DNA from 2 places in the Pseudonocardia cypriaca genome. Region 2 is predicted to be linked to the other one. Evidence: riboswitches for the same ligand, from Rfam matches in the RefSeq annotation. Region 2 holds a riboswitch; the other holds the start of a gene.
The links. A riboswitch is a leader RNA that binds a small molecule or an ion and turns the genes downstream of it on or off. The one in region 2 is predicted to bind S-adenosylmethionine.
Positions count from the first base shown of each region.

Region 1: another riboswitch for S-adenosylmethionine. It lies ahead of thrC (threonine synthase); the one in region 2 lies ahead of FB388_RS23160 (aminotransferase class V-fold PLP-dependent enzyme).

Region 1 is NZ_VFPH01000001.1:691,367-705,928, forward strand. Features, by position in the region: gene FB388_RS03290 (sensor histidine kinase) at 1-1,095, shown strand, start outside; gene FB388_RS03295 (hypothetical protein) at 1,092-1,577, shown strand; gene FB388_RS03300 (acyltransferase family protein) at 1,561-2,763, opposite strand; gene thrC (threonine synthase) at 2,922-4,193, opposite strand; SAM riboswitch class I at 4,202-4,319, opposite strand; gene holA (DNA polymerase III subunit delta) at 4,431-5,390, shown strand; gene FB388_RS03315 (winged helix DNA-binding domain-containing protein) at 5,416-6,534, opposite strand; gene gndA (NADP-dependent phosphogluconate dehydrogenase) at 6,869-8,317, shown strand; gene FB388_RS03325 (IS110 family RNA-guided transposase) at 8,583-9,686, shown strand; gene FB388_RS03330 (sigma-54-dependent Fis family transcriptional regulator) at 10,796-12,598, opposite strand; gene FB388_RS03335 (ferritin family protein) at 12,819-14,456, shown strand; gene FB388_RS03340 (FAD-binding oxidoreductase) at 14,542-14,562, shown strand, end outside.
Region 2 is NZ_VFPH01000002.1:1,168,793-1,183,354, reverse strand. Features, by position in the region: gene FB388_RS23225 (RNA polymerase sigma factor) at 1-260, opposite strand, end outside; gene FB388_RS23220 (YciI family protein) at 254-625, opposite strand; gene FB388_RS23215 (sulfite exporter TauE/SafE family protein) at 659-1,420, opposite strand; gene FB388_RS39570 (hypothetical protein) at 1,517-1,660, shown strand; gene FB388_RS23210 (AMIN-like domain-containing (lipo)protein) at 1,706-2,269, shown strand; RNA gene rnpB (RNase P RNA component class A) at 2,298-2,694, shown strand; gene FB388_RS23200 (hypothetical protein) at 2,735-3,448, shown strand; gene FB388_RS23195 (enoyl-CoA hydratase-related protein) at 3,467-4,216, opposite strand; gene FB388_RS23190 (DUF7455 domain-containing protein) at 4,239-4,445, opposite strand; gene FB388_RS23185 (endonuclease/exonuclease/phosphatase family protein) at 4,577-5,779, opposite strand; gene FB388_RS23180 (hypothetical protein) at 5,800-6,255, opposite strand; gene FB388_RS23175 (DoxX family protein) at 6,373-6,831, opposite strand; gene FB388_RS23170 (flavin-dependent oxidoreductase) at 7,106-8,335, opposite strand; gene FB388_RS23165 (pentapeptide repeat-containing protein) at 8,521-9,351, opposite strand; gene FB388_RS23160 (aminotransferase class V-fold PLP-dependent enzyme) at 9,382-10,731, opposite strand; SAM riboswitch class IV at 10,774-10,887, opposite strand; gene FB388_RS23155 (FAD-dependent oxidoreductase) at 10,899-11,495, opposite strand; gene FB388_RS23150 (ABC transporter substrate-binding protein) at 11,952-13,547, shown strand; gene FB388_RS23145 (ABC transporter permease) at 13,544-14,485, shown strand; gene FB388_RS23140 (ABC transporter permease) at 14,482-14,562, shown strand, end outside.

The DNA of each region.
Region 1 (14,562 bases), on a different contig from region 2:
CTGCCGCTGATCACCGATGAGCTGCGCGCCGCCGCCCACGATCGGCTGGTTCACCAGCGGGTGGTCGGGCCCGACGGGCCGAAGCTGCTGATCGGCACCCCGATCGTCATCACCGGTCTCGACCTGCGCCGCGCTCCCTCCGGTATCGAGGTGTACGCGGTGCGGGACCTCTCGGCCTTCGAGCGGCAGGTGGACGGCCTCTTCGCGACCGCGGCCCTGACCAGCGCCGTCGCGCTGCCCGTCGCCGTGCTGCTGGCGCTCGTGGCGGCGAGCGGGGTGCTGCGACCGGTCAGCCGGGTGCGGGACACCGCGCGTGCGCTGACCGCGGGCGACATGTCCGCCCGGATACCCACCCGGGGCGGGGACGAGCTGGCCGAACTGAGCGAGACGATCAACCGCATGGCCGATGCCCTGCAGGAGTCGATGGCCGAGCAACGGCGGTTCGTCGCCGACGTCTCCCACGAGCTGCGCACTCCGCTGAGCGCGTTGACCGCGGTGGTCGAGGTGCTCGCCGCCTCCGTCGACGACCGCCTGCCGACGGCGAGGGAGTCGGCGGAGCTCGCGGTGGCCGAGACCCAGCGGCTGGTCGCGCTCGTGGAGGACCTGATGGAGGTGTCGCGGTTCGACGCCGGCACGGCGCACCTGCGGGTCGAGCCGGTGGAGGTGACGCACGCGATCCGCGACTGCCTGCGCGCACGCGGCTGGCTGGAGCAGGTGCAGGTGGACATGCCCGAGCAGGCGCCTGCGTTGCTCGACCGGCGTCGGCTGGACGTGGTACTGGCGAACCTCGTCGGCAATGCGCTGCGCCACGGCGACCCGCCGGTCCAGGTGCGGCTGCGCGCCGACGACGACCTGGTGGAGATCGAGGTCACCGACCACGGTCCGGGGCTGTCACCGGAGGTGCTGGCGCACGCGTTCGACCGCTTCTACAAGGCGGACGCGGCACGACCCCGCTCCCCGGGCAGCGGGCTCGGACTGGCGATCTCGCTGGCCAACGCACGGCTGCACGGTGGGGACCTGCTGGCCGGCAACGCCGAGGGGGGCGGAGCGAGGTTCGTGCTCCGGCTACCCGGCAACCACGGGGAGCAGGCATGAGGTGGATCGTGCCGGCCGCGTTGGCGCTGCTGCTGATCGCCGGCTGCGGGGCGCCTCCGTCCGAGATCACCGACGGGATGCCTGCGCCCACCGGCGTGGCGCCCGGCGCGACCTTGTTCTTCGTCGACGCCCAGCAGCGGCTGCAGCCCCAGCAGCGCGCGACGGGCAGGCTGGGCACCGTCACCGACGCGTTGTCGTTGCTGCTCACCGGTCCCGGCCCCGACGCCGCCCTGCACACGGAGATCCGGGCCTCCGGGGAGACCCGCGTGGTCGCGGACACCACGGCCGATCTGATCACGGTCCGCCTCCCGCTGACCCGGCGCGACGTGACGTCGCTCGGCATCGACCAGATCGTCTGCACCGCGCTGGGTGTGCACGTGCAGGGCGGTGGGTCGCCCTCGGCCACCGTGCAGCTGAGCTTCACGCTGCCCGGTGACGACGCCAACCCGCCGCGGAGCTGTCCGCTCATCCCGACCGGCTGACGCTCAGGACCGTCACGTCCACCTGTGCGACGGGAGGCCGGGGCACCGCGACCCAGAGCGCGACGAGCGCGACCATGGCGACGGCGAAGGCCGCGAATCCGGTACGGCCCCGCGCCCAGTGGACCTCGAACCGGATCGGGTCCTCCACCAGCACCTTCGACAGCACGGCGAGCACGATCGAGAACGTGCACACGACCGCCGTGTGCGCCCACCCCTGCACATCGAGACGCTCCTCGGGCAGCAGCAGGAAGACCGGCCAGTGCCACAGGTAGAGGCTGTAGGACACCGATCCGAGCCCACGCAACGGCGCCCGGCCCAGCATCCGGGTCACCGGTGAACCGGGCGCCTGCGCGCAGATCGAGATCAGCACGGCAGCGAGCAGCGAGTGTGCGAGCAACCCGCCCCGGAACAGCCAGTGCGCGCCCTCCCCGTCCGCCGACGCCCAGAGCACCGCGAGCGCGCCGAGCAGCACCACCTGCGCCGCCACGACGTGCCGGCCCACGATCCGCGACACCGCCGAACGGACCGGAGCGGTGGCCGGCAACGCCCCCGACAGCAACGAGAACGCCCTCGTGTCGGTCCCCGTGTAGACGCGGGTGGGATCGCCGGCGGTGAACAGGACGACCATCAAGGCCAGCGAGGACGCGGAGACGAGCAGGGCCACCAGCGCCACCCACGGCTCCACCCGCCGCGCGGTCGCCGCGATCAGGAGCACCACCACCGGCCACACCAGGTAGAACTGCTCCTCCACGGCGATGCTCCACAGGTGGCCGAAGACCCGGCCGGGCCCGTACCTGTCCCAGTAGCCGGCCGACTCGGCCAGCAGATGCCAGTTCGCCAGGTTCGCCTGCACCCACGGGCCGTCCGACAGAGCGCTGCTCCACAGATCCTCGGCCCCCAGCGCCCACACCAGCAGCGTGGTCACCGCCAGCATCACCGCCAGCGCGGGCAGCAGCCGCCTGACCCGCCGCCCCCAGAACGCGACCAACGACACGGTCCCGGTGGCCCGGACCTCCCGGAGCAGCAGCCCGGTGATCAGATAGCCGGACAGCGCGAAGAACAGGTCGACGCCGAGAAAACCGCCGCCAAGGTGGCCGGCGTGGAACAACAGCACACCGGCCACCGCGATCCCGCGCAGCCCGTCCAACCCCGCCAGCCGCTGCGGTGGCTGTTCCGCATCACCCATCGCCACGAGCCTGCGGGGCACGGGTCGTCGCACGGTCCCCGTCGCGTAGCAGGAATGTCGCAACGGTTGGCCGCGGGCGCTCGCGGCCTCGGGCCCGCGTCGCGTAAGTCCCCCACCGCTACCTCCCCGACGCCGGGGATGTCGCGAGGGGTGGCGGGTCAGAGCCCGCGCGCCGCCAGCGCCTCGCGCACCGCCTTGCTGGTGGAGGGCACGGTGGCCGACGGGCCGATGTGGCCCGACACCGCGTCGAGGGTCTTGAGCCCGTCGCCGGTGATCAGCAGCACCGTCTCGGCGTCGGGGTCGAGCTGCCCGGACTCGATGAGCTTCTTCGCGGTGGCCACGGTGACGCCGCCTGCCGTCTCCGCGAACACGCCCTCGGTGCGGGCGAGCAGCCGGATGCCCTCCACGACCTCCTCGTCGCTGACGTGCGCGACGGCCCCGCCGGTGCGGCGGACGGCGTCGAGGACGTACGGGCCGTCGGCGGGGTTGCCGATGGCGAGGGAGCGGGCGATCGTGTCCGGGCGCACCGGCTGCACCACGTCGTGGCCGTCCTCGAACGCCTTGGCCACCGGTGAGCAGCCCGTGGCCTGCGCACCGAACACCCGGTACGGGGTGGGCTCCACCAGCCCGAGCGTGCCGAGCTCGGTGAAGCCCTTGTCCACCTTGGTCAGCTGGGAGCCCGAGGCCACGGGCACCACGACCTGCTCGGGCAGTCGCCAGCCGAGCTGCTCGGCCACCTCGTAGCCGAGGGTCTTGGAGCCCTCCGCGTAGTACGGGCGCACGTTGACGTTGACGAACGCCCAGTCCTCGTGCTCGGCGGCGAGCTCCGTGGCGAGCCGGTTGACGTCGTCGTAGTTGCCGTCGACGGCCAGCAGGGTGCCGTCGTAGACGGCGGTGGTGAGCACCTTGGCCTGCTCGAGGGAGCTGGGGATCAGCACCACCGAGTCCCAGCCCGCGCGGGCGGCCGCGGCGGCCACCGCGTTGGCCAGGTTGCCGGTGGACGGGCAGCAGAGCACGGTGAAGCCGAGCTCGCGGGCCGCCGCCAGCGCCACGGCCACCACCCGGTCCTTGAAGGAGTGGGTGGGGTTGCCGGTGTCGTCCTTGACCCACAGCGTGCGCACGCCCAGTGCGGCGGCGAGCCGGTCGGCCTTGATCAGCCGGGTGAGGCCGGGCTCGGTGTTGGGGTGGGACTGCACGTCGGAGGGCACGGGGAGCAGGTGGCGGTAGCGCCAGATGGACTTGGGGCCCGACTCGATCGACTCGCGGGTAACGGTGCCGAAGTCGTAGGCCACCTCGAGCGGGCCGAAGCACTCCGGACAGGCGAACTCGGCCGCGAGCGGGATCTGGTGACCGCATTCCCGACAGGACAGCGCGCGGGCGGGTCCGAGGTCGAAAGCGGTGGTCGTGGCGCTGTCAGCAGTCAGGGACATGAGAAGTCTCCTCATCTTTCCCGCACCGTGCGGGTCGGAATTGGCACCGTGATCGAGCGCGAAGAGCGCGCATCGCCGGTTGCCGGGGCTTCGTCGGGCCGTTCCCTCTGCCCCTCTGGATGAGCCATATGCGGTTGTGCCCATCACGTTACGACACGTCCGTTGCGGCTCCCAAGCCCGTCTCGTGATCTGGGAGCCGGGTCACGGGATGTCGGGGTGGTGCGCGAGCATGGACGCATGGCCGCGCCAGCCCCGATCCGCCTCGTCGTCGGCGAGGAGGAGCTGCTCGTCGAGCGGGCGATCGAGCAGGTCGCGGCGGAGGTCCGCGCGAGCGACCCCGCGGCCGACGTGCGCCGGGTGCGCGCGGCCGAGCTCACCCCGGCCGACCTCGCCGAGAACCTGAGCCCGTCGCTCTTCGCCGAGGCGAGGGTGCTCGTCCTGCTCGCGGCCCACGAGGTCGGCAAGGAGCTGGCCACGGCGATCCTCGAGCAGTCGGCCGACCCGGCCGAAGGCATCGTCCTCGTGGTCGTCCACTCGGGAGGGGCGCGCAACAAGGCCCTCGTCGACGCGCTGCGCAAGGCGGGTGCCCCGGTCACCACCTGCAACAAGATCACGAGGATGGACGAGCGGTCCGACTTCGTGCGTGCCGAGGCCCGGCGCGTGGGGGGCAAGATCACCGGCGACGCGATCGCCGCGCTGCTCGAGGCGGTGGGGTCGGACCTGCGGGAGCTGGCATCGGCCACCAGCCAGCTGGTGGCCGACACCGGCGGCTCGGTCGACGAGCGCGCAGTGCGCCGCTACCACCGGGGCCGCGCAGAGGCCACCGGGTTCGCGGTCGCCGACAAGGTCGTGGCGGGCGACCGCGCGGGCGCGGTCGAGGCGCTGCGCTGGGCGCAGCTGCTCGGCACGCCGTCGGTGCTGATTGCCGACGCGCTGGCCGACGCGTTGCGCACGCTCGCGAAGGTGGGGTCGGCCGGTCGCGGCGACCCCAACCGCCTGGCCGGCACGCTGGGCATGCCGCCGTGGAAGATCCGCAAGGCCCAGCAGGCGGTGCGCGGATGGGGCCCGGAGGCCCTTGCGGAGGCGTTCGCCGCGGCGGCCGAGGTCAACGCAGACGTCAAGGGTGCGGCGGCCGACCCGGACTACGCCCTGGAACGCGCGGTCCTGCGCATCCTCGCCGCCCGCTCCCGCCGCTAGCCCGCCCATCCCGAGGAGCATCGGATCACGCGGGGGCGAGCGTGGCCGTCGTCGTGCCGGCCGCGGCGCGGAACACCTCCAGGTCCGGCTCGAGCGCCTGCCGCTGGGCCGGTGACATCGGCTCGAAGGGGTCGAGCGTCACGGTGAGCCCGTCCTTGCGCGTGCGGCCTCGCCACACCCCGACGATCTCGCCGTCCGCCCAGATGACCCCGGGGTTCGCGACGGCCTGCCAGATCTTGCGGCGACGATCGGCGTCCGGCGCCAGCAGCTCGCGGTCGGCGAGCTCGGTGAGCGGGTCGTAGGCCGGCAGCAGCCGGACCCCGCGGGCCGGTGGGGCGTCGACGACGCGGTCGAGGTCGTCGGCGTGCACCCAGAGCTCCGCGTCCGCGACGCGCACCGGCCGCAGTTCACCCGCCACGAGGTCCCACCACCGCCGGGCGGCGGCCGGGCGCAGGCCCAGCCAGCCGGCGAGGTGCGCGGGTTTCGCCGGCCCGAACGCCGCGAGGAACCGGCGCACCAGCTCGGCGCGGCTCTCGTCCGTGGCGGCCCGCGTCCCGTCGCTGGAGCCGGCGTAGCGGAACCGGCTCGGCAATGCCGGGTCGACCTGCACGGTGAGGCCGGCGTGCAGCGTGGCGAGCCGGAAGAGCACGTCGTGCACGTGCGCGGCGCCGCAGCTCTCGCACCAGGGCGCCAGCCGGTGGTCGACGGCAGAGCTGATCGCCCCGCTCACCTCGCCCTTGGTCCGCGGTGTGCCGTCGGCCGTCACCGTGGCCATCGCGGCGGCGACCTCGTCGAGCGCCGCCGCGAACGTGATCCCGGCGCCGGCGAGCTCGTCGCCGAACGTCGCCATGGTCTGACGTGACCAGTCCCGTCCGTCGGCGACGTGCAGCGCTCCGCGGAGCAGGGCGAGGTCGTCGGCCCGGTGCAGGTGGAGCGCGCCTCGTACGCCGTGGACGAGCGCGAGATCGCCCCGGGGCCGGCCCGGTCCGGTCCGCAGGCTCAGCGCCGGCCGGGCGCTGCGGCCCGGTGGGTAGTCCTGCAGACCCACGCCGAGCACGACGTCACCGGTGCCGGGCGCGACGAGGTCGTGGGCGACCGCGCGGTGGGCGAGCACGCGCTGCCGGTCGACGGCCGGTGCGGGCATGCCCGCAACCTACGGCCCGCGCAGGCTCGTCCTCAGCTGTTACCGCTGGTGCGGCCCTTCTTGAACCAGGCACCGACCTTGTCGCCCAGCAGGGCGCCGCCGATACCGGCGAGGACAGCGGGGACCAACGCGAGCATGTCAACGAGCATCGGGGGAAATCTCCTCGTGTCGGACGGGCGAGGGGAGCCTGGCGCCCGCCGGCGGAGCTTCCACTGTCGGCGAGAGCCTCGGGAGCTGTCGACGCGATGTCGGCGAACTCACGTTTGAGCGCGCCCAGTGGCGCGTGCGGGCGGGGCGGTAGCGTGCAGGGCGCGTACGTCGACGCCCGAGGGAGATGACCGTGCCAGACGGGAAGAGCCGGATCGGTGTGACCGGGTTGGCCGTGATGGGGGCGAACCTCGCCCGCAACATCGCACGGCGGGGAACACCGATTGCCGTCCACAACCGGACGGCGGCGCGCACGCGGGAGTTCATCGAGGCCTACGGCTCGGAGGGCACGTTCACCGCGGCCGAGACCGTCGAGGACTTCGTCGCCGCGCTGGAGCGGCCGCGGCGGATCATCGTGATGGTGAAGGCGGGTGCGCCCGTCGACGCCGTGATCGAGGAGCTGGCCCCGCTGCTCGACGAGGGCGACATCATCATCGACGCGGGCAACTCGCACTTCCCCGACACCAAGCGGCGCACCGAGGAGTGCGCCGCGCGTGGCCTGCGCTTCATGGGCGTGGGCGTCTCCGGTGGTGAGGAGGGCGCGCTGCTCGGGCCGAGCATCATGCCCGGCGGCGACCCGGCCGCCTACGCCGAGGTCGAGGAGATCCTCACCGGCATCGCCGCCCAGGTGGACGGCACGCCGTGCTGCGTGCACGTCGGGCCGGACGGCGCCGGCCACTACGTCAAGATGGTGCACAACGGCATCGAGTACGCCGACATCCAGCTCATCGCCGAGGCGTACGACCTGCTCACGCACGTCGCGGGCCTCGACGCCCCGGCCATCGGCAAGATCTTCGAGGAGTGGAACTCCGGCGACCTGGAGTCGTTCCTCATCGAGATCACGGCCGAGGTGCTGCAGAAGACCGACGCCAGCACCGGTCGCCCGCTCGTCGACGTCATCCTCGACGAGGCGGAGCAGAAGGGCACCGGGCGCTGGACGGCGATCGACGCGCTCGACCTCGGCGTGCCGCTCACCGGCATCACCGAGGCCGTGTTCGCGCGCACCCTCTCGGCTCTGAAGGGCGAGCGGAAGGCGGCCGCGGGCACGCTCGGCGGTCCGGTGCCGGGTGCGGGAGAGGACCGGGCCGACCTGGTCGACGACATCCGCCAGGCCCTCTACGCCAGCAAGGTGGTGGCCTATGCGCAGGGCTTCGCGCAGATGCGCGCGGCGTCGGCGGCGAACGACTGGAACCTCGACCTCGGCGCGATGGCCACGATCTGGCGGGGCGGCTGCATCATCCGGGCGCAGTTCCTCAACCGCATCCGCGACGCCTACGCGGAGCACGGCGACATCGAGAACCTGCTGATGGTCCCCTACTTCACCGAGGCCGTCGCCGATGCGCAGGACGCGTGGCGGCGCGTGGTGGTCACGGCGACGCAGCAGGGCGTGGCGATCCCGGCGTTCGCCAGCTCGCTGTCCTATTACGACGGCTACCGGCGCGAGCGCGGCCCGGCCAACCTGATCCAGGGCCTGCGGGACTTCTTCGGCGCCCACACCTACCGGCGGATCGACACCGAGGGCGTGTTCCACACCCGCTGGGCGCAGGACGGCACCGAGGTGCGCACGGACGCCTGAACGAACCACCCGCAGGTCAGGTGGCGCCGACAACTGTGTGCCTGGTCATCGCGGGCAAGGTCTTCTGGCTCCAGGTCTTGCTTCCCCGGGCCTCCTGGCGGCGCCGCGCATTGTGCGGGGCCGCCCCTCACAGCTCAAGGGCGCCTTCGGCGTCGCTCCGCGATCGCTTCGCGCCCCTTGATGGGATGAAGGAGCGGGGCCTCCGCTCCTCGTGGCTCCCGGCTCATGCTCGGGGTGCTCACACCAACGATTTGAGGAGGCCCCTGTGAGCGAATCGTACGAGGGCAAGCAGGTCGTGGGAATTGACCTGCACCGGCGGCGGTCGGTGCTGGTTCGCAAGACCGAGATGGGTGAGACGTTGGAGACGGTGCGGATCTCCAACGATCCGGAGTATCTGCGGCAGGTGATGGCCCGCGCTGGGGAGGCCCCGGAGGTGGTGCTGGAAGCGGCCTATGGCTGGTACTGGGCTGCGGACACCCTGGCCGAGTTGGGCGCGCACGTGCATTTGGCGCATCCGCTGGGGGTGAAGATGTTCTGCTATCGGCGGGTGAAGAACGACGAGCGGGACGCGGGGGATCTGGCTGATCTGTTGCGGATGGGTCGGCTGCCCGAGGCGTGGATCGCGCCACCGGCCACCCGGGAGCTGCGTGGTTGGGTGCGGCATCGGGCCAAGCTGGTGGCGTTGCGCTCGAGCTTGAAATCCCAGGTCCACGCCGTGCTGGCCGAGGCCGGGGTGCAGGTGCCGATGAGTGATCTGTTCAGCCCGGGCGGGCAGCACTTGTTGGCCGCGGCCCGGCTGTCGGTCGAATCACGCGCTCGGGTCGACTCCGCGCTACGACTGATCATTAACGTGGACTTCGAGGTCGAGTTGTTCGCCAAGTTGGTCACCAACCGGCTGCGCGAACATCCCGGCTACCGGGCGATCCAGCAGATCCCCGGGGTCGGGCCCACCTTGGCCGCGGTGTTCGTCGCTGAGATCGGTGACGTCACCCGCTTCCCCGGACCCGCGCAGCTGGCCAGCTGGGCCGGGTTGACCCCGAAACACCATGAGTCCGACACCACCGTGCATCGCGGCCGGATCACCAAACAGGGTTCCCGGTTGGTGCGTTGGGCTGCGGTGGAGGCGGTGCAGCGGGTCGGCGAACACACCCGCACCGGTGCGGTCCGGGAGCGGGTCGCTGCCCGCCGCGGCCGCAACATCGGCGTTGTTGCCGCCGCCCGCGAGCTGGTCGAGCTGGTCTACTACGGCCTACGCGACGGGCACATCCGCCGGCTCACCCCGCCCCAACCCCACACCCCGCCCCAACCCCACACCCCGCCACACATCCCGCCCCAGCCACACACCCCGCCCGGCAGATCGGCGGCATGAGCCGGCCGCCAACCGAGGTGGGCGCCGGTCGCACGGGTCATGACCCCCGTCCCAGCGCAAGATCACAGCGCGCAAGATCACAGCGCACGATCACGGCGCCGGGAACCACGGCGTGGTCGCCCCCTTGATTGACCCCGCTCACCGCGAACCCGTCGCAGCACTCCATGCCCAACGGGCGAAGGGATGACCGACAGCCCTCAACCGGGCCTGTCCACCGCCGGGGCACCGGCACTGGAGCACGCACCCGACCCTCGATCACCCGACCCCCGGGAGCCGCGAGACCACCCCCTTTTCTCCACCCTTGAACAGCGTGCGCCGCCCGGCGTCGGCATCAAGGACCTGCGGCCGCTACGCGGTCGACCCTCCGGGCCGATCCTTGACCCCGACGCCTCAGCCCGCCGCGCCCAAGAACAGGCCGGAGAACCGAGAAGAAAGATCAGCAGCCGCAACCGCGGGTTGACCGGCCCCGCTCCTTCAGGGATGACCTGTGAGCCTCTGCGGCCCCTGGGGCATGCGGTGGGGGCGCGCGACGCCGCCAGGAGGCCGGTGCCGGGCATCTGGTTGTCCTCGCGTACCGCGTTGGTGCTCGCGCACCCCTTGTCGGTCCACGCAGCCGGTCGACGGGCAGCGTGGGCCGAGAACGGGGGCGTGACTGTCCGAGGATCACCTCGAGCAGCACACGAGGGTCCTGGCCGCGACCAGGTAGTACTGCTCGGGCCGATCACACCCGTCGGAGCGGTTCATGATCGCCGGTTGGGCGCGTTTCCGGACTGTTCTTGGTCAGTTTTCGCGCCGAAGCCGTGATCATGGTGGTGAGACCGGCCTTCGGTGGCGCCGCGCGCAGAAGGGGCAGGCCCGGGGCCTGCCCGCGAAGCGGGCCATCAGGGGTCACAGAGGCTCGCGGGTCAAGGGTCGCGTAGCGATCGCGGAGCGACGCGGAGCGCCCTTGAGGCGTGAGGGGCGGCCCCGCACGATGCGCGGCGCCACCGAAGGCCCGGGGCGGGGTGGGCCTGGATGATGCACGGTGCCGTCGAAGGCCTGGTGAGGGGTGGGCCTGGCGCTATGTCGCCCGCGAGGCCGCCCGCCACCTTCTCGGCCACCGGACAGCTCTAGCCGCGGCGGCTCGCCTCGAGCGGGCTCGGCATCGTGATCCCGTACTCGCGGATCTTGCGGTAGATCGTCGCGCGGGACGAGCCGAGGAGGCGGGCGGCTTCGACCTTGTTGCCGTCGGTGTCGAGCAACGCCTCGATGATCGCGTCGCACTCGATCGCCTCGAGCGGGGTGAGCACCCGGCGGGTGGTGATCCGGCACTCCGGTGGCAGGTCGCGGGCTTCCACCACGCCGGCGCGGCGCTTGGCCACGACCTTGCGTAGCACCTGGTGCAGCTGTTCGACGTTGCCCGGCCACCGGTTGCGCATGAGCACGTGCATGGCCTCCGGCGAGCAGGTGAGGGAGCCGCGGGAGAGTCGGGTGAGCAGGTGCGGCACCAGCTCGGCGACGTCCTCGATGTGGTGGCGCAGCGGCGGCACCTCCACCGTGCGTGGGAAGCAGCCCAGCAGGCCCGCGAGATCGGGGCTGCGCTGCCCGGGGTCGCAGGTGAGCGTGGCGACCACCCACGGGCGGTCCAGCTCGGTGGACTCGCGGTCGGGCTCGAGCGCGTCGGCGAGCGCGGCGACGCCGGCGGGGGGCAGCCGGTCGAGGTGGGCGATGACGAGCGTGCCTGCGTGTTGCAGCTCGCCGGACACCTCGGCGATCCACTGCGGCCCGTAGGCGTCGGCGTCGAGGACGCGCAGGTGGCCCGCGGGGGAGCGGTTGCGGTGCGTGGCGCGGGCGAGCGTCGCCTTGCCGACGCCCGGCTCGCCCTGCAGGAGCAGCCACTCCCGCGCCTGGAAGTGCCGGTCGACGGCCTGCCCGCACTTCTTCCACGCCGTGCTGGAACCGACCGCGGTGGGCAGGGAAGGGGTGTACGCCGACGCGGTGACGGTCCGCTCGGCCGCGTTCATCTGCGCGACGAGCTGGACCTGCAGCACCCCGCCCGTCACGCCGCTCTCGCTGAAGCTGGGTTTGGCGTACGCGCGAGCGGTGTGCCCGCTGGGTAGGTCGATCACGAGCCTGCGGTCGCGCCCGGAGCCGAGGGCCTCCACCGCCTCGGCGAGCAGCGCCGCCTGGTCCCGCGCGTCGAAGAGCTCGCGCGCCCGGTCGTTCATCATCAGCAGGTCGGCGCCGATCGCGAACACGGCGCCCCGCGCGTGCCGGCAGGCCCTGAGGTAGTCCTGCAGCAGCAGGTGCTCGCGGCGCCCGGAGTGTTCGAGCAGGGCCTCCTCGATCCGGCGTCCGATGGAGGCCACCGCGGCGGCCATCATGGCCCCGGCGTTGCGGCGCCAGCAGGTGAGGTCGACGACGCCGATCACGCGGCCGGTGCCGGGGTGCCGCACGGGGATGCCCGCGCATGCGAGGTCCTCGAGGTGCTCGACGTAGTGCTCGTGGCCGAACACCTGCGTGAGCCTGCCGCCCTCCAGGGCGCTGCCGATGCCGTTGGTGCCGACGTGGCGCTCGGCGTAGCTGAAGCCGGGGGAGAGCAGGACGCGGTCGAGGTGCGACTCGAGGCCGGTGTCGGCGGTGCGCCGGTCGAGCACGACGCCGTCGGCGTCGCAGAGGATCACGCTCACCGGCTCGGTGGCGAACTGGTCGGAGACCTCGGAGAGCACCGGCTCCGCTGCGCGGGCGAGCAGGGTGTCCGGGTCGACGTCGTCGTGGGGCAGCTCGATGTGGTCGGCGGGGACGTGCCACGCGAGTGACCGGGACCAGGAGGCCAGGATCGGCTCCCGGACGACGCCGGACCTGACGGGCTCCCTCGACAGGAACGACACGCGGGCGCGCGCGAGCTCCTCGGTGGCGGGTCCGGCCGGCACCCGCGCTCCGCCTCCAGCCAAGCGGGCCTCCCCGACAGCGGTGTCGATCCTCAGCGCGACCAGCGTAAACGGTCGGAGGCCGGCGCAGACGTCTCATATTGAGACCCCGTGTGCAAGGCGAAGGGAGTGTGATCGGGAACACGAGCGGTCGACACCCGCGCCGTCGACGACTCGCCGCCAACCCACCACCCCAGGAGGAGATGACGTGAGTCGGCAGAGTCTGGCGAAGGCTCACCAGAAGATCCAGGAACTCGCCTGGGAGCCGATGTACCACGAGCCGTACATGAAGTACGGCACGGACTACACGTTCCGGAAGGCCGCGAAGAAGGACCCGCTGAAGCAGATCCTGCGCTCCTACTTCCCGATGGAGGAGGAGAAGGACCACCGGGTCTACGGCGCCCAGGACGGCGCGATCCGCGGCAACATGTTCCGCCAGGTGCAGGAGCGCTGGCTGGAGTGGCAGAAGCTGTTCCTGTCGATCATCCCGTTGCCGGAGATCTCCGCGGCGCGCTCGATGCCGATGCTGTTCCACACGGTGCCGAACCCGGAACTGCACAACGGTCAGGCGATCCAGATGATCGACGAGGTCCGCCACTCGACGATCCAGCAGAACCTCAAGCGCCTGTACATGAACAACTACATCGACCCGGCCGGCTTCAACAACAGCCTCCGCGGGTTCCAGGGCGACTACTGCGGCACCATCGGCCGCCAGTTCGCCGAGGGGTTCATCACGGGTGACGCGATCACCGCGGCGAGCATCTACCTGACGATCGTCGCCGAGACCGCCTTCACCAACACGCTGTTCGTCGCGATGCCGGCCGAGGCGGCCGCGAACGGCGACTACCTGTTGCCCACGGTGTTCCACTCGGTGCAGTCCGACGAGTCGCGCCACATCTCCAACGGCTACGCGACCCTGCTGATGGCGCTGTCCGACGAGGAGAACCACCAGCTGCTGGCGCGCGACCTGCGCTACGCGTGGTGGAACAACCACCGGGTGGTGGACGCCGCCATCGGCACGTTCATCGAGTACGGCACGAAGGACCGCCGCAAGGACCGCGAGTCCTACGCGGAGATGTGGCGTCGCTGGATCTACGACGACTACTACCGGTCCTACCTCGTGCCGCTGGAGAAGTACGGGCTCACGATCCCGCACGACCTCGTCGAGGAGTCCTGGAAGCAGATCTGGGAGAAGGGCTACGTCCACGAGGTGGCGCAGTTCTTCGCCACCGGTTGGCTCGCCAACTACTGGCGGATCGACGGCATGACCGACGAGGACTTCGAGTGGTTCGAGTACAAGTACCCGGGCTGGTACGACCGGTACGGGAAGTGGTGGGAGAACTACAACCGGCTCGCCACCCCCAACGGCCACAACGCGATCGTGGCCGAGAGCGTCGACTACGTGTACCCGCACCGGTGCTGGACCTGCATGGTGCCGTGCCTGGTCCGTGAGGACATGGTCATGGACCAGGTCGACGGCCAGTGGCGCACGTACTGCCACGAGATGTGCCACTGGACCGACAAGGTGGCGTTCCGCCCGACCTACGAGGGGCGCGAGACCCCCAACATGGGCCAGCTCGTCGGGCACCGCGAGTGGGAGACGCTCTACCACGGCTGGAACTGGGCCGACGTGGTCAAGGACATGGGCTTCGTGCGCGACGACGGGAAGACCATGACCGCGCAACCACACCTCGATCTGGATCCCAAGAAGATGTGGACGCTCGACCACATGCGTCGGATGCCCAACCTGCTGAGCCCGAACGTGCTGCTGAACGAGATGAGCGACGACGAGCGCGCGGCGTTCGCGGCCGACTACGTCCGTCAGGGACCGGCCGGGCGTCCCGCCCCAACCGACGCCTGAGCGCGGGCCAGGCGAGGGGGGAAGGCCGGCCACAACCGGCCTTCCCCCTGCCGAACCCTGCTCTCTTCCCCGCCGAGGAGACACTTTGGGCGAGAAGCACGTCGTC
Region 2 (14,562 bases):
GCGAAGACGTTCTCCTCGCGCCGCCGGCGCGCCGACTCCGAGCGCCACATCTCGATGCGCCGCCGGGACGCGGTGGTGATCAGCCAGCCCTTCGGGTTGTCCGGCACCCCCTCGGCGGGCCACTGCATCGCGGCGGCGAGCAGGGCCTCCTGCACTGCGTCCTCGGAGGCGTCGAACCCGCCGTGCCGCCGGACGACCGCGACGAGCACCTGGGGCGCGAGCTCCCGCACCAGCTGCCCGACGTCGGTGGGTGTCACCACTCCGCGACGTCCAGGCTCCGGGCCGGGCGCACCTCGACCAGGCCGAGCGACGCCTCCGGGAGCTTCGCCGCGATCTCGACCGCCCGCTCCTCGCTCGCGACGTCGAGCAGGTAGATCCCGGCGAGGTGCTCCTTCGCCTCGGCGAACGGCCCGTCCGTCGTGAACGTCCGCCCCTCGTCGACGCGCACCCGCTTCGCCGTGGTGTGGTCGGCGAGCGCCTGGCTGGCCACGAGCTCGCCCGAGGCCTCCAGCTCGGCGTCGATCCCCGCGTAGTACGCGAGGCCCGCACCGCGCTCGGCCTCGGAGAACTGCTCCCACAGCTTGCGGGAACCGGCGTTGCTGTAGATCAGGACGACGTATTTCACGGGCCGGAGCGTCGTGCTGCGTCCGTGGGTGCGTCAAGGGTTGAGGAGCAGGTAGACCCCGACGGTCAACCCGAGCAGCACCACCGCGGCGCGCAGCACCCGTTCCGGCGAGCGCCGGGCGACACGTGCGCCGACGTAGCCCCCGACGAGCGTGGTGGGGGCGAGCACTCCGACCGCGAGCCAGTGGACCGGGGCGCCGATCGCGAAGTAGACGACGGTCACCGTGGCCACCACCAGTGACAGCAGTCCTTTCAGCGCGTTGAGCCGCACGAGGGAGTCGTGGGCGAACAGCGACAGCGTCGCGATGAGGATGACGCCGAGCGCCCCGCCGAAGTAGCCGCCGTAGACGGCGGCGAGGAACACGGTGGGCAGCAGGGTGGCGAGCCGGTCCGGTGCGCCCGGGGTGGGCGCGGTCCAGCGCCGGATCAGCGGCTGCAGCGCGAACACCGCGCTCGCGAGCAGTACCAGGGCCGGCACGACCGCGTCGAACACGGCGCTGGGCAGCACCAGCAGGAGCGCGCAGCCGACGGCCGAGCCGGCGGCCGACACCACGGACGTGAACATGATGCGCCTGCCCTGGCCCCGCAGATCGCGGCGGGCACCCGCGACGATGCCGAGGTAACCCGGCCACTGCGCGATCGAGTTCGTGACGTTGGCGGCGAGCGGCGGTAGGCCCACCGCGAGCAGCGAGGGGAACACCAGCAGGGAACCGCCACCGGCAGCGGCGTTCACCGCCCCGGCCACCAGACCGGCGACGAGGAGGAACGCCAGCGAGCTCGGGGACGTGTCGACCACGGGCCAACGGTAGTTGCGGCCTGCGGCGGATCTCGGGATGCGCGGTCCGCGTCACGCGTGGTGCGCACGACACCGGTGCGGGCGCAGGATGGGCTCATGCCCGACGACGACAGCGGCGACGTGGTCTGCTGGCTCGGCAAGCTGTGCCCGGAATGCGGGGCCATGCCCAGCGAAGGGGACGAGCGCTGCTGGCGGTGCGGAGCGGAGCGACGGCCGGTCGACGAGCGCGAGGCAACCTGAGAGCACGGGTGAACGTCCTCAGGTCACACGACCGAGGAGGTCGCCATGTCCCGCACCCTCCGCCGCCTGTTGACCGTGGTGCTCGCCCTCACCGCGGTGGCGCTGCCCGTCGTGGCAGCCACGGCTCCGAGGGCGGTCCCCGCCGCGACGACGTCCTGCGCCACGCCGTGGGGGAGCACGTCCGAGTGGGTCGAGCCGCTGGGTGCCGCCCCGCTGACCGCCGTGCGGACCGGCCGCCACGACTGCTTCGACCGCGTCGTGTTCGACCTGGCCGGCCCCGCAGCCGGATACCGCGTGGAGTACGTGGACCAGGTGTTCCAGGACGGGTCCGGCGCCGTGCTCACGGTGCCCGGCGGGGCACGGCTGCTCGTGAACGTCAACCACCCGGCATACGACGACGCCGGCAACCCGACGGTCGTTCCCGTGCCCGCCGCCGGGCAGGAGGTCGCCGACCTGAGCGGCTACCGGACGCTGCGCTCCGTCGTCTACGGCAGCAGCTTCGAGGGCGCCACGACCTTCGGCGTCGGCGTGCGCGCCCGCCTCCCGTTCCGGGTGTCCGTCGTCGAAGGATCCCGCGTCGTCGTCGACGTGGCGCACCGCTGGTCCTGAACCGCCCCGAGTAAACTGCGCAGGCGGACGAGCTGGCCGGGCGACCGCGTCGACGGGCAACCGTCGCCGAGGAAAGTCCGGACTCCGCAGGGCAGGGTGGTTGTCAACGGCAACCCGGGGCGACCCGCGGGAAAGTGCCACAGAGAACAGACCGCCTCGCGCAACCGCGCGGGGTAAGGGTGAAACGGTGGTGTAAGAGACCACCAGCACCCCGGGTGACCGGGGTGGCTCGGTAAACCCCACCCGGAGCAAGGTCAAAAGGCTCCCGCGCGCGGGAGCTGCGCAGGCGTTCGAGGGCGGCCCGTCCGAGCCTGCGGGTAGACCGCTCGAGCCCGCCGGTGACGGCGGGTCTAGATGGATGGTCGCCGAACGGAGCGCCGCGAGGCGCCCGGGAACAGGATCCGGCTTACAGGCCAGCTCGTCCGCCCCACGCCTGTGAGCTGAGCGCCTGGTTAGGGTCAGCCCGTGGCTCCCGAACCCCTGCCGTTCACCGGTGACGAGCTGACGGTGCTCCGCAGCCACGGATTGGCGTTCTTCGCCGACCGGGTGATCTACGAGGCGCAGCCGCCGATCAGCGCGAAGTCCCTCGCCTACGTCGAGTCGGTGTGCCCCGGCCCCATCCCGGAGGCGGTGCGCGAGCTGTGGAGCGTCACCGCAGGCGGGCAGCTCGACTACGACTTGACGGTCACCGTAGAGGGACGTCCGGCGGCGTTCAGCTGGACCGAGCTCTTCTACGACGGCAGCCCCGGATACCGCGACCTCCACGAGTGGATCGACTTCCAGGTCGAGCTGGTCCACGAGGAAGCGGCGGCCCGCGGGCTCGCCGGCCAGCTCGACGCGCTGCCGATCGGCGGGTTCGAGTACCTCGAGCGGGTCTACGTCGTGGCCGACCCCGATTCGCCCCGCTACGGCTCCGTGGTCGCCTGGATGAGCGGCGCCCCGGCCTGGACCGGTCTTCCCGGAACGAACACGGCCACCGCGCTGGCGCCGGATCTGCACAGCGCCTTCGCCCGCCTGCGGATCGACTCGAACCCGATCCGGGACGGCGAGCTCGACGTCAAGGCCTCCACGGGGGTCGAGCTCCTCGGGTACCTGGAGTCCCGGTGCGAGGACGACGGGCTCCCCCGCGAACTGGCCGAGCGGGTCCAGGACTTCTACCTCCGAGCCGCCGTCGCCTGACCGTTGCAGCGCTCGCCGTCAGGTTCCCGTCCAGCGGGCGGCGCGCTTCTCCAGGAACGCGGCCACGCCCTCGACGGAGTCGGCGGAGGCGCGGGCGCGGTCGCGGGCGACGCCGGTCTCGGCCCAGCCCTGCTCGTCGCCGGTGTCGTAGGCCGCCTCGATCGCGCGCAGCGTCTCCCGCACGGCGATCGGCGCACGGGACGCGATCCGCTCCGCCATGACGAGGGCTTCGGCCACGGCGCCGCCGGACTCCGTCAGCCGGTTGACCAGGCCCAGCTCGTACGCGCGTGTGGCGGGCAGCGGGTCGCCGGTGAGGAGCAGCTCCCGCGCTACGTTGAGGGGCAGGGCGCGCGGCCCGCGGAACAGGCCGCCGCACTCGGCTATCAGGCCGAGCCCGACCTCGGGGAAGGAGAACGTCGCCGAGCGCGACGCCACGATCATGGTGGCGGAGAGCGCGACCTCGAACCCGCCGCCCGCGGCGACGCCCTCGACCGCGGCGATGACGGGCTTGCGCATCCGGCGCCCCGCGATCCCGTACGGCCCGCCCCGCTCGGTCGGCTCGCCGGCCCACGCCCTGATGTCCGTACCCGCCGAGAAGAAGTCCGGCCCGCCGGTGAGGACGGCGACCAGGGCGCCGTCGTCGTCCTCGAACTCGTTGAGCGCGGCGTCGAGGGCCGCGGACATGGTGGCGTCGAACGCGTTGCGCTTCGCCGGCCGGTCGAGGGTGAGGAGGCGGACCGCGTCCCGTTGCTCCACCCGCACCGTCACGGGCCGAACATAGTCGCGAGATTCAGAGGGCGGAGCGCAGGCCTGCGCCGATCTCGAGGAGCCGGGCGGCGTGCATGCGGGCGTGGTGACCGCAGAAGTGGAGCTCGCCCCCGGTGGCCAGCGTGACCCTGACCAGAGCCCCTGCACCGCACCGGTCACAGCGTTCCGGCCGGGCGAGCGGCGCGGGCACGGCGGGGTCGCGGTTGCCCGCGGGTGTCGCGGTGTTCATCGTCGACCACCTTCCGGTGAGCTCGTCACCCGCAAGGGTTCACGTGGCGAGGGCCTCGGGCCATCCGGCTGGCACTACGACCGCATGGCGCAGGTCCGCCGGTGCGGATGGAGGCTGTCCCCACCCGTGACTCAACCGGTCGGGGCCGGGCGCAGCCGGAGCTCGGCGACGAGCTGGGCGTGGTCGGACGCGATCCGGTCGCGGTCGTCGTCGCTCAGGCGGCTGTCGAAGAGGTGGTCGTTGAAGTAACGCACGTTCGCGACCTCGCCGATCCGCTGCGGGTTGCGGTCGTAGAACTCCTGGCTGACCAAGATGTGGTCGAGGTTCTCGTAGCGGCCGTTGAAGATGTGGGTGTAGCTGACGTCCCGGCCGGCCAGCCGCGAGTTGATCTCGTGCGCCGAGTACAGCACCCGGTCCCAGTAGGCGGGCTTCTGATTGGGCCGCGGCCAGAACCGGGACGGCTCGTCGCCCATCACGATGTCGGTGGTGACGGCGCGGGCGCCGTCGTTGAGGTCCCCGAGCACCACCGCGGCCCGCGTGTTGCCGACGATCTCGTCGAGCACGAGGAACCGCAGCGCCGCCGCCTCGGACGCCCGCCGGATGAGCGACCTCGCCTTTCCGAGCGCCTCCTCGCGCGGGTCGTGGTCGTCGGCGCCGTCGGCCAGGATCGGGCGCTTGGACTTCAGGTGCACGACGAACACCGTGACCTCGCGCGTCTCGTCGAGGCGCAGCCGGGCCCGCAGCACCGGCCGGCTGAAGTTGCCCACCGGCAGCGCGACACCCTCGGCTGCGACGTCGACGCCTGCCGGGAACGTGTCGATGGTGGTTGCCGCCTCCGTCACGGGAAGCCGGGTGGCCAGCCCGAGCAGCGGCCCGCTCGCCCCGTCCGCTCCCGGTGCCACGACGGTTCCGGCGGCGTAGAGGCCCGATCGCTTGCACACCTCCTGCAGCGCCTCCACGTGGAACACCTCCTGGAAGCCGACGACGTCGGCATCCATCCGGCGCAGCTGCTCCGCGATCCAGTCGGCCTTCCGGTCGAACTCGGCCAACGAGTAGGGCCGGTCGTCCGGGTAGAAGGTCTCGCCGGGCCGTGCGAGGTTCAGGACGTTGAACGTGCCCACCTTGATGTCCATCGCGCCTCCCTGGGGCATGTCGACGCTCGCCGACGGTAGGCCCGGCGTTACGCCCCGCGCTCGCTGCGGCCGTGGGTGGAGTGCGAACTTCTGGTGAACTGCGAACAGGTCCTCGGGGACAAGATCGACCGGCCCGCCGAGGCAGTGGCGGGCGTGCTCGGGGAACGCGACGTCGAGGCCGGCGAGCTGGAGCGCGGTCACCGTGACTCAACTATGGCGGATCAGGGCGCCCAGAGGTGCGGGTAGTACTTGGGGCAGACGCACTTCGGGTCGTCGAGCGGCGGGTCGATCACGGAGGACGTCAGCGCGCCGAGCGCTGCTTCGATCGCGACCGCGGAGGCGACCGCCCGTGCGCTCACCTCATACGGCTCGTCGGGGTCGGACAGCCTGAGCTCCAGGCGGCCGGGACGGGCCGAGGCGAACGCGCTCTCGCCTGCGATGCGGACGTGTCCGAGTTCCGTGAGCCCGAGCGCCGCGAGGACGGCGCCCAGCTCCTGCTCGGTCTCCGCCCGCAGGGCGAGCCGGAGATCATCACCGTCGTCGTGGTGGCCGCCGGACGCCCGGCACATCCGGAACCACCGCAGCCGGGTCGCCCAGTCGCGCAGCTCCCTCGGCGAATGCCTGCGGTAGAGGTAGGCGTTCCAGCGCCGATTCTCGTCGCTCGCCCCGTCGGTCATGGGAGCAACGGTCGCGGATGGAGATGTCACGCTCCTTTCACGGACATCTCGGGCCGCTTCCGATCAGACAATTTTCGAAGTGCGCCACCATCTCCCTGGTCGAACTGGGCACTCGACCTACCGGCCGGCCGTGACCCTGGCCCTCCGGCGGGCGATGATCAGGTGGTCGAGCCCGAACCGGCCGGAGCCGACCACGGCGAGCACGAGGCTGAGCAGACCGATCATGATGGCCAGCTCTGGCCCGTTGTGATCCATGGAGAACAGCGGGCTGGTGTGCACGAGTACCCATGCACCCACCATGTTCAGCGCCATCAGGACACCGACGATCGGCACCGCGAGGCCGACGATCATCGCGACGCCACCGACGAACTCGAAGAGGACGTTGACCGGCCCCGAGATCTCCGGTAGGGGTATGCCGGACTGCGCGAACAGCTGCCCGACCCCGGCCAGGCTCCCGCCGGCGAAGTCCCATTCGAGCTTCGCGTGCGCGATCATGATCACTCCGAGGCCGATGCGGGCGAGGAGCAGAACGACGTCCCGGATGCCCCGAACGCCCGGGGAGGTTTCGACGGTCATGGTCGGGTCCTTTTCTCGCGTGGGTGGACGACCTCTCTATGACCTTGGAGTAGCCGACAACTCATCGCTAGTGCGATCACCGAAACCACTTGGCCGACGCGGTCCGACCGGGTCGGGGGGCGTCAGGCCCGCGCTGCGGAGGACGGGCGGGGTGCGGCGACTGCGATCCCGCGCCCGCGGCGCACAGGACCACCGTCCACGCGACCGTCGCCCCGGTAGACGTGTGGTCGGCGATGGCTCGCCCTGCTGGCCGCGGGCGGTCGTGCGTGAGCGCTCAGGACCGCGGTGCGGCCACGGACGCGGCGGCGTAGCTCTTCACGATCGACTCGAGCTCGGCCGGGTCGATCACGTCGTCGAGGCGGTCAAAGCCGTCGGGCGCGCGGCGCTCCACCTCGTCGATCACCATCTCCGGTCCGCCGATCCGGTTGCGCAGCACGATCTCGCTCGTGGCCGGCAGCCGTTCGTCCTGGTACGCGGTGAGCGCGGTCTCCGGGTCGGCGCCGGAGGTCAGGTGGCGGGTGAGCGCGACGGCGTCGAGCACGGCCTGGCCCGCGCCGTTCGACCCCATCGGGTACATGGGGTGGGCGGCGTCGCCGAGGAGGGTGACGCGGCCGTGGCTCCACCGAGGCAGGGGGTCGCGGTCGCACATCGGGTACTCGTAGAACTCCGGTGTGGCCGCCACCAGGCCGGGCAGGTCGAGGTGCGGGGTGTGGAAGCGCTCGACGTGCGGGGCGAGCTCGGCCCGGTCGCCCGTGCGGGACCAGTCCTCCCTGCGGCGCGGCGGGTCGCCCGGCTCGCCCGTGCGGATGCAGATCGCCCAGTTGGTGAGCACGGTCTCGGGCGAGCCGCCCCGGCCGATCGGGTACAGGACGAGCTTGGCCGCGTTGCCGCCGGCCACGATCATCGAACGGCCGGTGAGGAACGGCGGCCAGTCGGTGGCGCCGCGCCACATCAGCACGCCGTTCCAGCGCGGCGGGCCCTCCTCGGGGAAGAACGTGGCGCGCACCGTGGAGTGGATGCCGTCCGCGCCGATCAGCACGTCGCCCGAGCGCTCACCGAGCGGCTCCCCGTCCGGGGCGGTGAACCTGACGCGGACGCCGTCGCCGTCCTGTTCGAACCCGGCGAACCGGTGTCCGGTGTGCACGGCGCCGGGGCCGAGGCGCTCCTGGACGGCGCGCAGCAGCACCCCTTGCAGCCGGCCGCGGTGCACCGACAGCTGCGGGACGTCGAAGCCGGCGTCGATGCCGCACTGCCGGTGCATGATCACCTGGCCGAGGCGGTGGCAGTAGAACAGCTCCTTCGTGCGCACCGCCACCTCGTCGAGCGCGTCGAGCAGGCCCAGCCCGGCCAGCGGCCCGACGGCCAGCGGCAGGGCGTTGATCCCGACCCCCAGTTCCCTGATCTCGGGGCTGCGCTCGTAGACCTCGCACTCGATCCCGGAATCGTGCAGGAACAGGGCAGTGGCGAGCCCGGCGATGCCGGCCCCGACGATCAGCACCTTCACGATCACCGACGCTAGCGGCGCCGGGGGACGGGCGGAACCCGCTTCGGCGGTCTGAAACCGCCGGAAAACCGACACGGAGGAGTCGCCGGTCCCGTCCCCGATCGACTTCACAGACCCAGCCCGCCCTTCACAGAAGGCCCGCCCTGTGTGAAGTCCGCACGGGCTCTGTGAAGTGACGCGGGGGTTCAGCGGCGGGCGCGGCCCCTCGGCCTCCAGTGGGTGGGGCGCGTCAACGGCGGCGGGATTCGCGTGGTCGTGTCGCCTCTCGCGGCCGTCAGCTGCGCGGGGGTCAGGAAGAGGGTGTTGCGGAGGTCGGCGCCTGCCAGGTCGGCGCCGCGGAGGTCCGCGCCGAGGAGGTCGGCACCCCGCAGGTCCGCTCCTCTGAGATCGGCGCCGACGAGCAGGGCGCCGCGGAAGCTCGCCCGGCGCAGGTCGGCGCCGCGCAGCCGGGCCCCCAGCAGCTGGGCGCCGCGGTGATCGGGGGCCGGACGGGCGGCTCGGGCCCGGTCGCTCACCCGTCCCAGCAGGTCGGCGACCGACCGCCGGTGCGCCTCCACGTCGAGCGCCGCGAGCTCGTCGGGGGTGCCCCCGGCGAGCCGCTCGGTCGTGGCGATGGCATCGTCGAGCGCGTCCGAGAGCGGAGCCGCCGCCGGGAGTGCGCGCGCCTCCGTGAGGTACCGCAGCAGCTCGTGCAGCACCCGGACCACCGGGAACACCGCGAACATCGAGTCGGCGAGCTCCGGGTGGCCGCGCCAGTCCCGGCCGCCGAACGTCACTTGCACGACCTGCTGCCCGGCGCCGAAGCAGTCGTAGACCGTGCAGCCGGGGTAGCCGGCCTCGCGCAGGCCGGTGTGGATGCCGCAGCGGAAGTCCGCCTGCAGGTTCCGGCAGGGCGTGCCGGCGGGCTTGTCGGCGGCGAAGTCGGCCGACGCCGCGAACGGGAGGGCGACGCAGCACAGGCCGGCGCAGCGGGAGCAGTCGGCGGTGAGGCGGTCGGCGCTGGTGGGAATGGACATCAGCCGCCATTGTCCACTCACGGGTCGAGGTCAGTGGCCGCAGCCGGGGAGCGTGGCGCCCGTCGGGCTGCCGATGCCCAGCGGGTCGGTCTCGCGCGGGTCGGGCACCGGGCTCCAGCGGCCGTCGACCACGGCGTAGTCCCAGCCCGGCCCGTCCGTGACGAGCCACTCGACGGCGTCGACCAGCCGGTCCACGTCGTCGACCGTGGAGCCGAGGCCGAGGCTGGCGCGCACCGCGCAGCCGTCGAACGTGCCGGCGAGGCGGGAGAGCAACGGGTGGGCGCAGAACTTGCCGTCCCGCACGCCGATGCCGTGCTCCGCCGAAAGGTAGGCCGCGACGCGCCCGGCCGGGTGGCCGTCGACCACGAACGTGCAGACCGCGACCCGGTCGGTGCTGTCCGGCCAGATCCGCAGCGTCCGGACCCCGGGCAGCGCGTCCAGGCCGGTCTCGAGCCGGTGCAGGAGCGCGGCCTCGTGGGCGGGGTCGAGTGCGCCGGGCAGCACCCGGCAGGCCTCGGCGAGCGCGGCGGCGCCGAGGACGTTGGGGGTGCCGGCCTCGTGCCGGTGCGGCGCGGGGGCCCACGACACCTCGGTGGCTCCGCCCTCGTCGGGCGCGGTGACGGCGTGCACGGCCCCGCCGCCCGCCAGGTACGGCGTGGCGACGTCGAGCCAGTCGCGGTGCCCGACGAGCACCCCGGCGCCGTAGGGGGCGTAGAGCTTGTGCCCGGAGAGCGCGACGTAGTCGATGCCGCTGGCCGTGATGTCGATGCTGCGGTGCGGCGCGAGCTGGGCGGCGTCGACGACCACGCGGGCGCCTGCGGCGTGGGCGAGCGCCGCGATCTCCTCGAGGGGCAGCAGCTCGCCGGTGACGTTGGACGCCCCGGTGACGGCGAGCAGGGCGGGCCGGTCGGCGAGGAGGGCGTAGCGCAGGTCGGCGAGCGTCTGCTCGACGGTTCCGGCGGCCCGCAGCACCCGGCCGGGGCCCCATGCGAGGAGGTTGGCGTGGTGCTCGACGTCCAGCCGCAGCACCGGGCCGGGCACGCAGCCGGCCAGCAGGTTGAGCGCGTCGGTGGTGTTGCGGGTGAACACCACGACGTCGTCCGGGCGGGCGCCGACGAACCGGCCGACGGTCTCCCGTGCCTGCTCCAGCACGTTGGTGCAGACCTGGGAGGCGTAGCCGGCGCCGCGGTGCACGCTCGCGTAGTAGGGCAGCAGCGCGGCGACGTGGTCGGCCACGGCGGTGAGCGCGGGGGCACTCGCGGCCAGGTCGAGGTTGGCGTAGCGCACGTGCTCACCGGTGACGAGCGGCACCCGCAGGTCGGCGCCCGTGACGGTCGCCGGGGCACAGGTGCCGGGACGGGCGGACAGCACAGCAGTCATCGAGGTCCTCCGGACCCACTCTGTGGACCCGGACGGATGTCGGGTCCGCGCTTGCCGGCCGTGGTTGCACGGCGGCCTGGTCGTCACCCGGAGCACCCCACCGCGGAGGAGGGTTGCCGGCCAGCGAGCCGGGGCTTGACGCTGGCGCTCTTGACCTGAGGCGGAGATTACGGGCGGCCGGAGTGGTCGGTCAAGCCGATCTCCCCGACGGTGGCCGTGAGCGCGGGCACGGCGAAGCAGCCGGGGGTCGCGACCGTGACGATCGACGCGGCCGGGTCGACATCGAGGGTGGCCGGGCCGGCTCCGGCCAGCACGACGCGTGCGGCCGACCAGGTGGCGGTGCGGGTGCGGACCAGCGCGCCACCGGCGGAGCCGTCGATGGTGAGGACCTCGTCGCAGTGCCGCAGCTGCGCTCCCCACGCGGTGGCCGCGGCCGTGAGCGCGGCCGTCGCCTGGTCGGCCCGCACCTGCCGGACCCCGTCGACGACGTGCAGCAACGCGGCACCGGTCGCCTGCTCGACCTGCTGCCAGAGCCGGGTGGCGAGCCTGCTGGAGAGCCCCGTGTCGGTCCACGGTGCGGGCCCGGCCGCCCGCCAGACCACGCCCGCCGGCCGCCGCTCGAGCAGCGTGACGGCGAGGCCGCGGCGGGCGAGGTGCCACGCGGTGGCGGCACCCACGGCGCCCGCGCCGATGACGGCGACGTCGGTGGGGATGGGCGGGGCGTCGGTTGGCGTCGGGTCCAGCAGGCTCGGTGGACAGGGCACGGCGGCCTCCAGCTCTCCCGGTCAACGGAACATCACGGTAGGCGGCCGGGCCCGGGCCGTGTCAACGAACGGACATTTCCCCGGCGAATCTGTCCGGTCATTTCGCGGTTCTCGATGGCAATCGACACACCGCTTGAAAAACGGTGCGATCGCTACGTAAGTTCGAGGAGCAATCCCATCCAGAGCGGCCGAGAGACCCGGATCGACGACGCCGCAGCAACCCCCCGCGGAAGCGGGAGCGGGTGCTACCGCCGGGAGCGATGGAGGTAGCAGTGCCGGGTCGGGAACGGATCGAGCCGCGGACGACTGTGCTGATGACGACATGGCACGCCTGGCGCCGCCACGTCGACCTGTGCCGCACCTGCGCGGCGCTCTGTCGGGGCTGAGCGCACCTATCCGAAACCCACCGCATCCCGCGGTGGTGCCCACTCCTGCGCTTTTCGAAGGACCATTCTCATGCCCCGATCACTCGCACCGTGGCTCGGAGTCGCCGCCGTTCTGCTGAGCGCGTGCGGTGCCACGCCTGCCGCGAGCACCGCCGACCCCGGCGTCCCGCAACCGGGCGGCACGCTGCGCTTCGCGGTGAGCAGCGATCAGGGGTGCGTCGACCCCCAGCAGGTCGGCAGCAACGACACGATCTACTCGCTGCGGCAGGTGGTCGACTCGCTCACCGACCAGGACCCCGCCACCGGCGAGCTGCGGCCGTGGCTCGCGACGAGCTGGGAGGGCAACGCCGACGCCAGCGCCTACACGTTCACCCTGCGCGAGGGCGTGACGTTCAGCGACGGCAGCCCGCTCGACGCCGCCGCCGTGAAGGCGAACTTCGACGCCGTCCAGGACCTCGGCCCCCGGGGCACGCTGCCGAAGGGCTACCTCGCCGGCTACACGGGCACCACCGTGGAGGGCCCGACGCGGTTCACGGTGGCGTTCGACCGGCCCAACGTCCAGTTCCTGCAGGGCACGTCGACGCACAGCCTGGGCATCCTGTCCCCGGCCACGGTGGCGAAGAGCGACGACGACCGCTGCGCGGCGGTGGTCGGGTCCGGCCCGTTCGTGATCGAGTCCTACACCCGCGACGAGGCGATCGTGCTCGCCAAGCGGGCGGGGTACGCGTGGGGCTCGTCGTTGTGGCGGTCGCCGGGCGAGGCCCAGCTGGACCGGGTCGAGTTCCGCATCGTGCCCGAGTCCGGCGTGCGGGTGGGGAGCCTCCAGTCCGGCGAGGTGGACGCCATCGGCAACCTCGCGCAGCAGGACGAGGCACCCCTGACGGCGGCCGGCGCGCAGCTGGTGGGCCGGCCCAACCCGGGCATCCCGTTCGGGATCTCGTTCAACCAGGCCACCCCGCTCGGCGGGGACGCGGCGGTGCGGGAGGCGTTGTCGCTCGCGATCGACCGCGCCGAGGTGGTCGCCACCGTCTACAACTCGCAGACGAAGCCGGCCACCAGCGCGCTCGCCTCGACGACACCCGGCTACGCCGACCAGTCCACGCTGCTCGCGTTCGACCCCGCGAAGGCGGGGGCGGTGCTCGACGCCGCAGGCTGGCTGCCCGGCGCGGACGGCATCCGGGCGAGGAACGGCACGCCGTTGACGGTGGAGCTGACCTGGTTCTCCAACTCGCCCGCGAACCGGGCCGCCGTCGAGCTGATCCAGCAGCAGGTGCGCAAGGTCGGGATCGACCTGCAGCTGCGGGAGAAGCCGATCTCGGAGAACACGCCGACGCTGCAGTCCGGCCAGTTCGTCGCGACCTGGGGCAACACCACCCGCGCCGACCCCGACATCCTGCGCAGCACCTACTCGACGGCCGGCAACAACTACTACCGGTTGTCGCCCGGCCCGCTCGACGCGCTGCTCGCCCAGCAGGCCGCCGAGCCGGACCAGGCGGCCCGCGCCGCCGTCGTCGCGCAGGCGCAGCAACTGCTCGTGCAGGAGTACGACGCGATCCCGGTCGTGGAGCTGACCACGGTGCTGGGCGTCGCCGCGGACGTCCACGGCATCGCGTTCGACGCGGGCTCGCGGATCCAGCTGCACGACGCGTGGAAAGTCCAGCCATGACCGGTCGGTACCTGCTGCGGCGGCTCCTCGCGGCCGTCGGGGTGCTCTGGGCGGCGTTCACCGTGTCGTTCGTGGTGCTCTACCTGCTGCCGGGTGACCCGGTGGCGACGATGGCGAGCGGCGGCCTGGACGGCGAGCCGCTCCCACCCGAGCAGCTGGACGCGCTGCGCGCCCGCTACGGGCTCGACCAGCCGGTGGTCGTGCAGTACGGGCACCGGCTCGTCGCCGCGCTGACCGGCGACTTCGGCACGTCGATCCAGAACGGGCAGGACGTGCGCTCGGCGATCATCGAGGCACTCCCGCCCACGCTGCAGATCTCGGCCGCCGGGCTCCTGGTCGCGGTGGTCTTCGGCGGGACCACCGCGCTCGTCGCCACCTACACGCGCGCGCCGTGGCTGCGGCAGCTGCTGATGGCGCTGCCCTCGCTCGCGGTGTCGCTGCCCGTGTTCTGGGTCGGGCTCGTGCTCGTGCAGGTCTTCGCGTTCGGGTTCCACCTCCTGCCTTCGGTCGGGGCGAACGGTGCGGCCGCGCTCGTGCTGCCGGCGGTGACGCTCGGGCTGCCGACCGGGGCGCTGGTGGCGCAGGTGCTCGCGAAGAGCCTGGCGCAGGCCCTCGGCGAGCCGTACGTCACCACGGCGCGCGCGAAGGGCGTCGGCCGCGCCGGGATCCACCTGCGGCACGCGCTGCGCAACGCCGCCCTGCCCGCGCTCACCGTGCTCGGCTACATCGTGGGCAACCTCATCGCCGGGTCGGTGGTGGTGGAGACGGTGTTCACCCGGCCCGGGCTCGGTCGCCTCACCGTGGCCGCCGTCGGGGTGCAGGACATCCCGGTCGTGCAGGGGGTCGTGGTGTTCGCCGCGGCGGTGTTCGTGCTGGTCAACCTGGCGGTGGACCTGATCTACCCGTTGCTCGACCCGCGGATCGGGGCTGCCTCATGACGGAGCTGCTGGTACGGGAACCGATCGCGGCTCCCCGGATAGACGAGGCGCCGCCGCGCCGGGAGGGCCGCGTGCGG